DNA from 2 places in the Lelliottia nimipressuralis genome. Region 1 is predicted to be linked to the other one. Evidence: predicted binding sites of a transcription regulator. Region 1 holds the regulator's gene; the other holds the start of a gene.
What was found. The regulator CRP, encoded in region 1, controls carbon source genes, mostly activating them, when cyclic AMP is high. The targets are predictions, from matches to a motif close to ATGTGANNNNNNTCACAT.
Positions count from the first base shown of each region.

Region 2: a site for CRP is predicted at 2,431-2,448, ahead of garD (galactarate dehydratase). Genes of this name have one in related genera too.

Region 1 covers NZ_CP167172.1:4,249,496-4,254,917, forward strand. The annotation lists gene ACB496_RS20470 (hydrolase) at 226-1,248, shown strand; gene ACB496_RS20475 (YheU family protein) at 1,245-1,463, shown strand; gene ACB496_RS20480 (phosphoribulokinase) at 1,494-2,363, shown strand; gene ACB496_RS20485 (OsmC family protein) at 2,447-2,851, opposite strand; gene crp (cAMP-activated global transcriptional regulator CRP) at 3,158-3,790, shown strand; gene ACB496_RS20495 (YccS/YhfK family putative transporter) at 3,849-5,422, shown strand, end outside.
Region 2 covers NZ_CP167172.1:4,046,115-4,051,536, forward strand. The annotation lists gene garL (2-dehydro-3-deoxyglucarate aldolase) at 18-788, opposite strand; gene ACB496_RS19370 (MFS transporter) at 825-2,159, opposite strand; gene garD (galactarate dehydratase) at 2,573-4,144, shown strand; gene ACB496_RS19380 (DeoR family transcriptional regulator) at 4,232-5,041, opposite strand; gene kbaZ (tagatose-bisphosphate aldolase subunit KbaZ) at 5,291-5,422, shown strand, end outside.

The DNA of each region.
Region 1 (5,422 bases):
GTGCGCTCTGGTGAGAAAGGCATCAATTAAGCGTAGTGTGGAATCATTAGCCTGAGAGTAATAATCGAGGTAAAGATTTGTGATCGAGATCAGTTCGCATCGCGCGAAAAAATGCCAGAGGTGGCAGAAATGGCTGAATCGGAGGTAAACGCTCTTCGTTTTTATAAACAGGGTACAATTCGGAAGGTATAGTAAATGACTGACAAGAATTAACATTGCATCGTTATGACTCAAATTATTCCATCAGATTTCGACATCGCAAGCGATGAGAGCGCAGCATTCGTCCCCATGCGGGGTGTGGCGAACCCACATCTGCAGACCATGCTGCCGCGGATTTTGCGCCGAAAACTGCAGTTTACGCCGCACTGGCAGCGCCTCGACCTGCCGGACGGAGATTTCGTGGATTTAGCCTGGAGCGAAGATCCCGAACAGGCCAGGCACAAACCGCGTCTGGTGGTGTTTCATGGGCTGGAAGGGAGCCTGCACAGCCCCTACGCCCACGGGCTGATCCACGCGGCAAAATCACGCGGCTGGCTCGGCGTCGTGATGCACTTTCGCGGCTGCAGCGGCGAGCCGAATCGCCGCGAGCGAATTTATCACTCCGGCGAAACCGAAGACGGTACCTGGTTTTTACACTGGTTAAGCACTACCTTCGGCACCGTGCCGACGGCTGCCGTAGGCTACTCCCTGGGCGGTAATATGCTCGCCTGCCTGCTGGCAAAAGAGAGCAATAACGTTCCGCTGGATGCGGCGGTGATTGTCTCCGCGCCGTTCATGCTTGAGCAGTGCAGCTACCATATGGAAAAGGGTTTTTCGCGGGTCTATCAGCGCTATCTGCTCAACCTGCTGAAAGCTAACGCCGCGCGTAAGCTAAAGGCCTATCCGGACACTCTGCCCATCAGCCTGCAACAGCTGAAGCGGATGCGCCGTCTTCGCGAGTTTGATGATCTGATCACGTCGAAGATCCACGGCTTTGCCGACGCGATCGACTACTATCGTCAGTGTAGCGCGATGCCGTTGCTGAACCAGATCACCAAACCGACGCTGATCATCCATGCGAAAGATGATCCCTTTATGGATCATCACTCGATTCCGGCCCCGGAACATCTGCCTGCAAACGTGCAGTATCAGCTGACCGAACACGGCGGCCACGTCGGCTTTATCACCGGGACGTTACTTCGCCCGAAAATGTGGCTGGAATCGCGCATCCCTGACTGGTTAACCCCATTTCTGGAGAGAGTAAAATGATGATTCCCTGGCAGGATCTGGCTCCCGAAACGCTGGATAGCCTGATTGAAAGCTTTGTATTACGCGAAGGCACCGATTATGGTGAACATGAGCGTTCGCTTGAACAAAAGGTCGCCGATGTAAAACGGCAGCTACAGAGTGGCGAGGTGTTGCTGGTGTGGTCTGAACTGCACGAAACCGTCAACATCATGCCGCGCAATCAGTTTCGCGGTTGATTGTTCCATCTTTCCAGTCAGGGAGTTGCTATGTCCGCCAGACATCCGGTTATTGCCGTTACGGGTTCGAGTGGTGCGGGAACCACCACCACCAGCCTCGCTTTTCGCAAGATTTTCGCACAGCTCAATCTGCGCGCTGCCGAGGTTGAGGGCGACAGTTTTCATCGCTTCACCCGTCCTGAAATGGACATGGCTATTCGTAAGGCCCGGGATTTAGGTAAACACATCAGCTATTTCGGGCCAGACGCCAACGACTTTGGCCTGCTGGAACAAACTTTTCAGGACTACGGCCACACGGGCAAAGGTCAGTCGCGTAAATATCTGCACACCTACGATGAAGCGGTGCCATGGAATCAGGTTCCTGGCACATTCACCCCGTGGCAGCCCCTGCCGGAGCCAACGGACGTGTTGTTTTATGAAGGCTTGCACGGCGGCGTGGTGACTCCACAGCACGATGTGGCACGCCACGTGGATCTGCTGGTCGGCGTGGTGCCGATTGTCAATCTGGAGTGGATTCAGAAGCTGACCCGTGACATGAGCGAGCGCGGCCATTCGCGTGAAGCGGTGATGGATTCGGTCGTGCGCTCGATGGAAGATTACATCAACTTCCTGACGCCGCAGTTCTCGCGGACCCACATCAACTTCCAGCGCGTCCCGACGGTGGACACCTCTAACCCGTTTGCGGCGAAAACAATTCCGTCGCTGGACGAGAGTTTTGTGGTGATTCACTTCCGCAATCTGGAAGACATTGATTACCCCTGGCTGCTGGCGATGCTGCAGGGCTCATTCATTTCCCATATCAATACATTAGTGGTCCCGGGCGGGAAGATGGGGCTGGCGATGGAGCTGATCATGATGCCGCTGGTGCAACGGCTGATGGAAGGCAAGAAGATCGCCTGAGTTCAGTCGCCGGGGAGCGCTTCGCTATCCGGCTGAATCATGCGGTGACAGGCCCGGCAAGCGTAGCGCTACCGGGCGTAGTGTTAAGCGTCGATCACTTCGTAGGAATGCGTAATGTTCACCGCTTTTTCCAGCATCAGCGCCACGGAGCAGTACTTCTCCGCAGACAGATCCACCGCACGGGAAACCGCCGCATCCTTCAGCTCTTTACCGGTGACGATAAAATGCAAGTTGATGTGCGTAAACAGACGTGGCGCCTCTTCGCGACGCTCTGAGGTCAGCTTCACTTCGCAGTCCGTCACGTCATGACGACCTTTCTGCAGAATCGAAACCACGTCAATCGCGCTGCATCCGCCCGCCGCCATCAGTACCACTTCCATCGGGCTTGGCGCTTTATCTCCGGAGTTGCCGTCCATCAAAATCTGGTGTCCTGAAGCGGATTCGCCAAGGAACGTTAAACCTTCAACCCATTTCACACGCGCTTGCATTTTCATTAACTCCAAAGTTGCATTTTTCCGAACAGATTACGCGTGCGTTACAATTCTCGCAACGGAAGGCGACCTGCATCATGCTGAAGCGAGACACCAGGAGACACGCGGCTAAAGCTATGCTAAAACAGTCTCGATGCTACAGTAATACATTGACGTTACACATGTATGCAGAGGACATCAAACTTTACTGGCTGCGAACAGTGCGACAGCCACTTCCCAGGTACGGGTAAGAATTCGATTGCAACCCCAGAGTCAGGATGCGATTTTGACTCTGAGACAGCTTATAACAGAGGATAACAGCGCATGGTGCTTGGCAAACCGCAAACAGACCCGACTCTCGAATGGTTCTTGTCTCATTGCCACATTCATAAGTACCCATCGAAGAGCACGCTGATTCACCAGGGTGAAAAAGCGGAAACGTTGTATTACATCGTCAAAGGCTCGGTGGCAGTGCTGATCAAAGATGAAGAAGGGAAAGAGATGATCCTTTCTTATCTGAACCAGGGCGATTTCATCGGTGAACTGGGCCTGTTTGAAGAAGGCCAGGAACGTAGCGCCTGGGTGCGTGCGAAAACCGCGTGTGAAGTTGCAGAGATCTCCTATAAGAAATTCCGCCAGCTGATCCAGGTGAACCCGGACATCCTGATGCGTCTTTCTTCGCAGATGGCTCGCCGCCTGCAGGTCACTTCCGAGAAAGTGGGTAACCTCGCCTTCCTGGACGTAACAGGCCGCATCGCGCAGACCCTGCTGAACCTGGCGAAACAACCTGACGCCATGACCCACCCGGACGGTATGCAAATTAAAATTACCCGTCAGGAGATTGGTCAGATCGTCGGCTGTTCTCGTGAAACCGTTGGCCGTATCCTGAAAATGCTGGAAGATCAAAACCTGATCTCCGCTCACGGTAAAACTATCGTGGTCTACGGAACGCGTTAATTCCGGAACGAACGGCGTGCCATCGCGAGGTGTCACGCCGTTTTTGTCTCTGACGATCATGTGGCGCAGGCTGATTTATCACCCCGAAGTTAACTACGCACTACGTCAAACTCTGGTGTTATGTCTTCCCGTGGCTGTCGGTTTAATCCTGGGCCATCTGCAACATGGGCTGTTGTTCTCTCTCGTTCCTGCCTGCTGCAACATTGCCGGTCTCGATACACCGCATAAACGCTTTTTCAAACGCCTGATTATCGGCGGCTGCCTGTTCGCCGGATGTAGCCTGGCCGTGCAGCTGCTGCTGGCCCGTGATATCCCGCTGCCGTTAATCCTGACCGTGCTGGCTATGACGCTGGGCGTCACGGCGGAGATCAGTTCGCTGCACGCTCGCCTACTGCCCGCCTCACTGATAGCCGCTATTTTCACACTGAGCCTCGCCGGAAATATGCCCGTCTGGGAGCCGCTGCTGATCTATACGTTCGGTACCCTGTGGTACGGGCTGTTTAACTGGTTCTGGTTCTGGATGTGGCGGGAGCAGCCCCTGCGCGAATCCCTGAGCCTGCTCTACGTCCAGCTCGCGGACTATTGCGAAGCCAAATACACCCTGCTGACGCAACACACAGACCCGGAAAAATCATTGCCCCCGCTGCTTACGCGCCAGCAAAAAGTGGTCGACTTAATCAGCCAGTGCTATCAGCAGCTGCATATGCTGGCGGCCAATAAAAACCATGAATACAAGCGACTGCTGCGCGTCTTCCAGGTGGGGCTTGATCTACAGGAGCATATTTCGGTCAGTCTGCATCACCCGCAGGAGGTGCAAAAACTGGTGGAGCGCAGCCACGCCGAAGCGGTGATCCGCTGGAATGCCCAGACGGTCGCGGCCCGCCTGCGGGTGCTGGCTGACGATATTCTTTACCACCGTTATCCCACGCGTTTTACAATGGATAAACAGCTGGGCGCGCTGGAGAAAATTGCCCGTCAGCATCCGGATAATCCGGTTGGGCAGTTTTGCGCGTGGCACTTTAGCCGCATCGCACGCGTGTTGCGCACTCAGCGCCCGCTCTACCCGCGCGACCTGATGGCCGATAAACAAAAGCGTCTGCCGCTGCTACCGGCACTGAAAAGCTATTTATCACTGAAATCTTCCGCCCTGCGCAATGCCGCACGCATCAGCGTGATGCTGAGCATCGCCAGCCTGATGGGCGTCGCGCTGCACTTACCCAAGCCCTACTGGATTTTAATGACCGTGCTGTTTGTCACGCAGAATGGCTATGGCGCGACGCGCGTGCGAATACTGCACCGTGCGCTCGGGACGTTTGCCGGGCTGGTGATTGCCGGTATCACACTGCACTTCCATGTTCCTGACGGCTATACCCTGCTGGGAATGCTGGTCATTACCCTGGTCGGCTATCTGATCATCCGCAAAAACTACGGCTGGGCAATGGTTGGGTTTACAGTGACGGCGGTATATACCCTGCAACTGCTGACCCTGAACGGCGAACAGTTTATCGTGGCGCGACTGGTGGATACATTGATTGGCTGTCTGATCGCCTTTGGCGGCATGGTCTGGCTGTGGCCACAGTGGCAGAGCGGGCTGCTGCGCCAGAACGCCCACGACGCCCTTGAAGCGGACCA
Region 2 (5,422 bases), 200 kb from region 1:
TCACGTGTCGATGGTGGTTATTTTTTAAAGGAATCAGCTAATTTTTGCGTTGCAGAGCGGAAGACGCCGAGGTCACTGCCGACGGCCACAAAGGTGGCGCCCCACTCTAGATAACGGCGGGCATCGGCCTCGACCGGCGCCAGAATGCCGCACGGTTTGTTGTGAGCTTTCGCTCGAGCGAAAATGTGCTGAATGGCGCGCTGCACGTCCGGGTGGTTGGCATTGCCGAGGTGGCCCAACGCCGCAGCCAGATCGCTTGGACCGACAAAGATGCCGTCCACGCCGTCGGTGGCAGCGATGGCATCCACATTGTCCACGCCATGCTGGCTCTCAATCTGAACCAGAATGGTGATGTTCTGGTTGGACTGCGCAAAGTAGTCCGGCACGGTGCCAAACATGTTGGCGCGATGGGAAACGGACACACCGCGAATGCCTTCCGGCGGATAGCGGGTCGATGCCACGGCCTGCACCGCCTCTTCCACATTTTCCACAAACGGGATCAGGAAGTTATAGAAGCCGATATCCAGCAGGCGCTTAATAATCACCGGTTCGTTGGTCGGCACACGCACCACCGGCGCGCTGCTGCTGCCTTTCAGTGCCATCAGCTGTGGAATAAAGGTGCTGATATCGTTCGGCGCATGTTCACCGTCGAGCACCAGCCAGTCAAAACCTGCCAGACCTAAAACCTCGGTGCTGATTGGGCTTGCCAGCGCAGACCAGCAGCCAATCTGAATCTCTTTCGCCGCCAGGGCCGCTTTAAACTTGTTCGGGAAAATATCGTTACTCATCGCTTTTACCTTCAATGATTCGTGATGTTGAGGCGCTTATTTCTGCAATTCCATACGCTTGATGTCACCCACTACGAACAGGTAGCAGAACATCGCCATCAGCGCAGAGCAGCCAACGAAGACCAGCGCCGCATTGAATGAATGCAGTTCACTCACCAGATAACCAATCACCAGCGGGGTGACAATCGACGCCACGTTACCGAAGACGTTGAACACGCCACCACACAGGCCCACAATCTCTTTTGGCGCAGTATCAGAAATCACCGGCCAGCCCAGCGCACCAAAGCCTTTTCCGAAGAACGCCAGCGCCATCAGCGCGACGACCAGCACCGTGTTATTGGTGTAGTTGCACAGGATAATGGAGGACGCCAGCAGCATACCGAGCACAATCGGCAGCTTACGCGCCAGGGTGATCGACTTGCCGGTTTTAATCAGGTGATCCGAGAACACACCGCCCAGCACGCCACCTGCAAAACCACACAGCGCCGGGATGGAGGCCACGATGCCGACTTTCAGAATCGACATTCCTTTTTCCTGCACCAGATAAATCGGGAACCAGGTAAGGAAGAACCAGGTAATGGTGTTGATAAAGTATTGACCAAAAAATACGCCCAGCATCATGCGGTTGGTCAATAACTGTTTGATGTAATGCAGCTTTGGACCACTCGCCGCTTTATCGCCCGGTTTTTTATGATCCATATCGACCACCGCGCCACCGTCAGAGATAAACTTCAGCTCCTCGGCAGACATACGCGGGTGATCGGTGGGGTTATGGATGAACTTCACCCACATCGCCGTCAGGATGAAACCAATGACACCCATCACGGTGAAGACATGTTCCCAGCCCCACGCGAAGGTCAGCCAGCCGAGCAGCGGAGAGAAAAGTGCCAGCGAGAAATACTGCGCGGAGTTAAATATCGCCGAGGCGGTGCCGCGCTCTTTGGTCGGGAACCAGGCCGCCACAATACGGGCGTTAGCCGGGAACGACGGTGCTTCGGAGAAACCGAGCATAAAGCGCATACAGAACATGGAGATACCGGCCCACGCCAGCGGGAAGAGATCGACAAAGCCCTGCAGGAAGGTAAACAGCGACCAGAAAAACAGGCTATAGGTGTAGACTTTTTTCGAGCCAAATTTGTCCAGCAGCCAGCCGCCGGGGATTTGCATCAGCAGATACGCCCAGCCAAACGCGGAGAAGATGTACCCCATGGATACGGCGCTGAGCTGCAGCTCTTTTGCCACTTCTGTCCCGGCAATCGACAGCGTGGCGCGGTCAGCGTAGTTCACTGCCGTCACAATAAATATAATCAGTAATATTAAATGGCGGGTATGAATACCCTTTTTCGTTTCTACAGCTGTTTCCAGTGACATGTTTATTTCCTCAGGCACATCGATCTTGGTATTTTTATTATTTTGGAAAAGTCTTTACTGATTATTTATCGATAGCAGGCAATATCCGTTAATTAACCAGATGCAATGAAATCGTGATTAAGTATAAACATCCGTTCGCCCCTGCACATTGTCGCATCGCTCAATTATCACCGCCTTCATGAACGTTATTTTGAGCATATGCACAATCTCATGGGCGCTGATGCACAGATTTACGCATTGCCTGCCAGCTGGCGCGGGTGCAGGTTTCGCGGAGTGATCTTGGTCACATTTTTATCTTTCGACTCCTGACATTCTTTATTCAAGAAGGCAGCGTCTTTATTTCTGACAATAAGAAAATAAACACTCTCTTAACTGCATTTAATATCTAAAGTTTTACTGGAGAATAATGAGCAATGGCCGACATCGAAATTCGACAAAAGTCGCCGACGGCGTTCTATATAAAGGTAAACGACACGGATAACGTGGCGATTATTGTTAACGACAATGGCCTGAGAGCAGGAACACGCTTCCCCGATGGCCTGGAACTCATCGAACATATTCCCCAGGGCCATAAAGTCGCGCTGGTCGATATCCCTGCCCACGGCGAAATCGTCCGTTACGGGGAGATCATCGGCTACGCCGTGCGGGCGATTCCGCAGGGCAGCTGGATTGAGGAGTCACTCGTTGAGCTGCCGAAAGCCCCGCCGCTGAATACTTTGCCGTTAGCAACGCGCGTACCTGAACCGCTGCCGCCGCTGGAAGGCTACACCTTCGAAGGTTATCGCAACAAAGATGGCAGCGTTGGCACCAAAAACCTGCTCGGCATTACCACCAGCGTGCATTGCGTGGCGGGTGTGGTGGATTACGTGGTGAAAATCATCGAACGCGATCTGCTGCCGAAATACCCGAACGTCGACGGCGTGGTGGGTCTGAACCACCTGTACGGCTGCGGCGTGGCGATTAATGCCCCGGCCGCCGTGGTACCCATTCGCACCATCCATAATATCTCCCTCAACCCCAATTTTGGCGGCGAGGTAATGGTGATTGGCCTGGGCTGCGAAAAACTTCAGCCAGAGCGCCTGCTGCAAGGCACTGACGATGTCCAGGCGATTGCCGTGGATGACGCCAGCATTGTGCGTCTGCAGGATGAGCACCACGTCGGCTTTAAATCCATGGTCGACGATATTCTCCAGGTCGCCGTGCGTCACCTGGAAAAGCTGAATAAACGCCAGCGCGAAACCTGCCCGGCGTCCGAACTGGTGGTCGGCACCCAGTGCGGCGGCAGCGATGCTTTCTCCGGTGTGACCGCCAACCCGGCGGTCGGCTACACATCTGACCTGTTTGTGCGCTGCGGCGCTACGGTCATGTTCTCGGAAGTGACCGAAGTGCGCGATGCGATCCACCTTCTCACCCCGCGCGCCATCAACGAAGAGGTGGGCAAACGCCTGCTGGAAGAGATGGCCTGGTACGACAACTATCTCGATATGGGACAGACCGACCGCAGCGCGAACCCGTCACCGGGTAACAAAAAAGGCGGGCTGGCGAACGTCGTCGAAAAAGCCCTCGGCTCGATTGCGAAATCCGGCCAGAGCGCCATCTCCGAAGTGCTTTCTCCGGGTCAGCGCCCGACCAAACGCGGCCTGATTTATGCCGCTACGCCTGCCAGCGATTTTGTCTGCGGCACGCAGCAGGTAGCATCGGGGATTACGGTGCAAGTGTTCACTACCGGGCGCGGCACGCCGTACGGGCTGATGGCAGTTCCGGTGATCAAAATGGCGACCCGCACAGAGCTTGCAAACCGCTGGTATGACTTAATGGACATCAACGCCGGGACTATTGCGACGGGTGAAGAGACGATTGAGGACGTGGGCTGGAAGTTGTTCCACTTTATTCTGGATGTCGCGAGTGGCCGTAAAAAAACCTTCTCCGATCAATGGGGATTACACAACCAACTGGCGGTGTTTAACCCGGCTCCGGTGACCTGATGCCTGTGCCTGGTAGCGTTACGCTTACCGGGCACAAGGTTTCCATAGGCCGGGAAAGGCGCAGCTGCCACCCGGCCAGATTTGCGCTCACTCTTTAACCCGCACCACTTCAATCCCCGAACGCTGAAGCTCCTGTAAGCTCTCAGCCGGAATCCCTTCGTCGGTGATGATCATATCGATACGCGGGGTATCGATGATTTTGTGCAGGCTTGAGCGATTGAACTTGCTGGAATCGGTCACCACGATTATCCGCTCCGCCACTTCGCACATCTTACGGTTCAGTCGGGCTTCATCTTCATTGTGTGTACTGACGCCACGGTCCGTATCAATAGCATCCACCCCCAGGAACAGCAGATCGAAATGGTAGTTTTGCAGCGACTGCTCAGCCTGATCGCCGTAGAACGACTGCGACTGACGACGCAGATGCCCGCCGGTCATCAGCAGCTCGACGCCTTCCGCTTCCAGCAGGGCATTCGCCACGTTCATGCCGTTGGTCATGGCGATCACGTCCGTATGCTGGCGTAACATGCGCGCAATTTCATAGGTCGTGGTGCCGGAGTCAAGAATGATGCGGTGACCCGGTTTGATCAGATTGGCTGCCGCCTGGGCGATGCTGCGTTTGACCGCCGTATTAAGTGAGCTTTTATCTTCGACGGAAGGCTCCAGCCCCGGTGTGTTGCTATCGCAAATCAGCGCGCCGCCGTAGGCACGAACGGCGATACCCTGCTTTTCCAGGAAAGCGAGATCGTTACGGATCGTCACCGTTGATACGCCATACAGCAGCGAAAGATCGTTCACCTGCACGCTACCCTGCTGCCGCAACCTCTGGATAATTTGTTCACGCCTTTCGCTGGTGCCGGTCACACGTTTCTCCGTGGAGGATTCGGTGCTGCTCATGCGAGCTCCTTTAAGAAAATCTTTCGTTTCATTTCGTTTTATCTATTAACGCCTTTCTTTTAGGGGAATGCAAGCCCCATCCCGCTCCGACAACCTATTATCCCCGTGCTGAAACCTTTCATTATGTTTCTTTTGTGAAACAGATCGGAAAACTATTATCTTTCGTTTTATTTTTATAAGACCATCACGCAGTATAAAGTGAAATAAAACGAAAGATTAGCACTCAAACCATCCAACGTGGAGAGGAAAGTGAAACATCTTATTGAAATGGTGGAATTGCACAAAGCAGGGGCAGACAATGGAATTTACGCCGTCTGTTCCGCACATCCACTGGTACTTGAAGCCGCGATTCGCTTCGCTCGCGATCATCACACCGCCCTG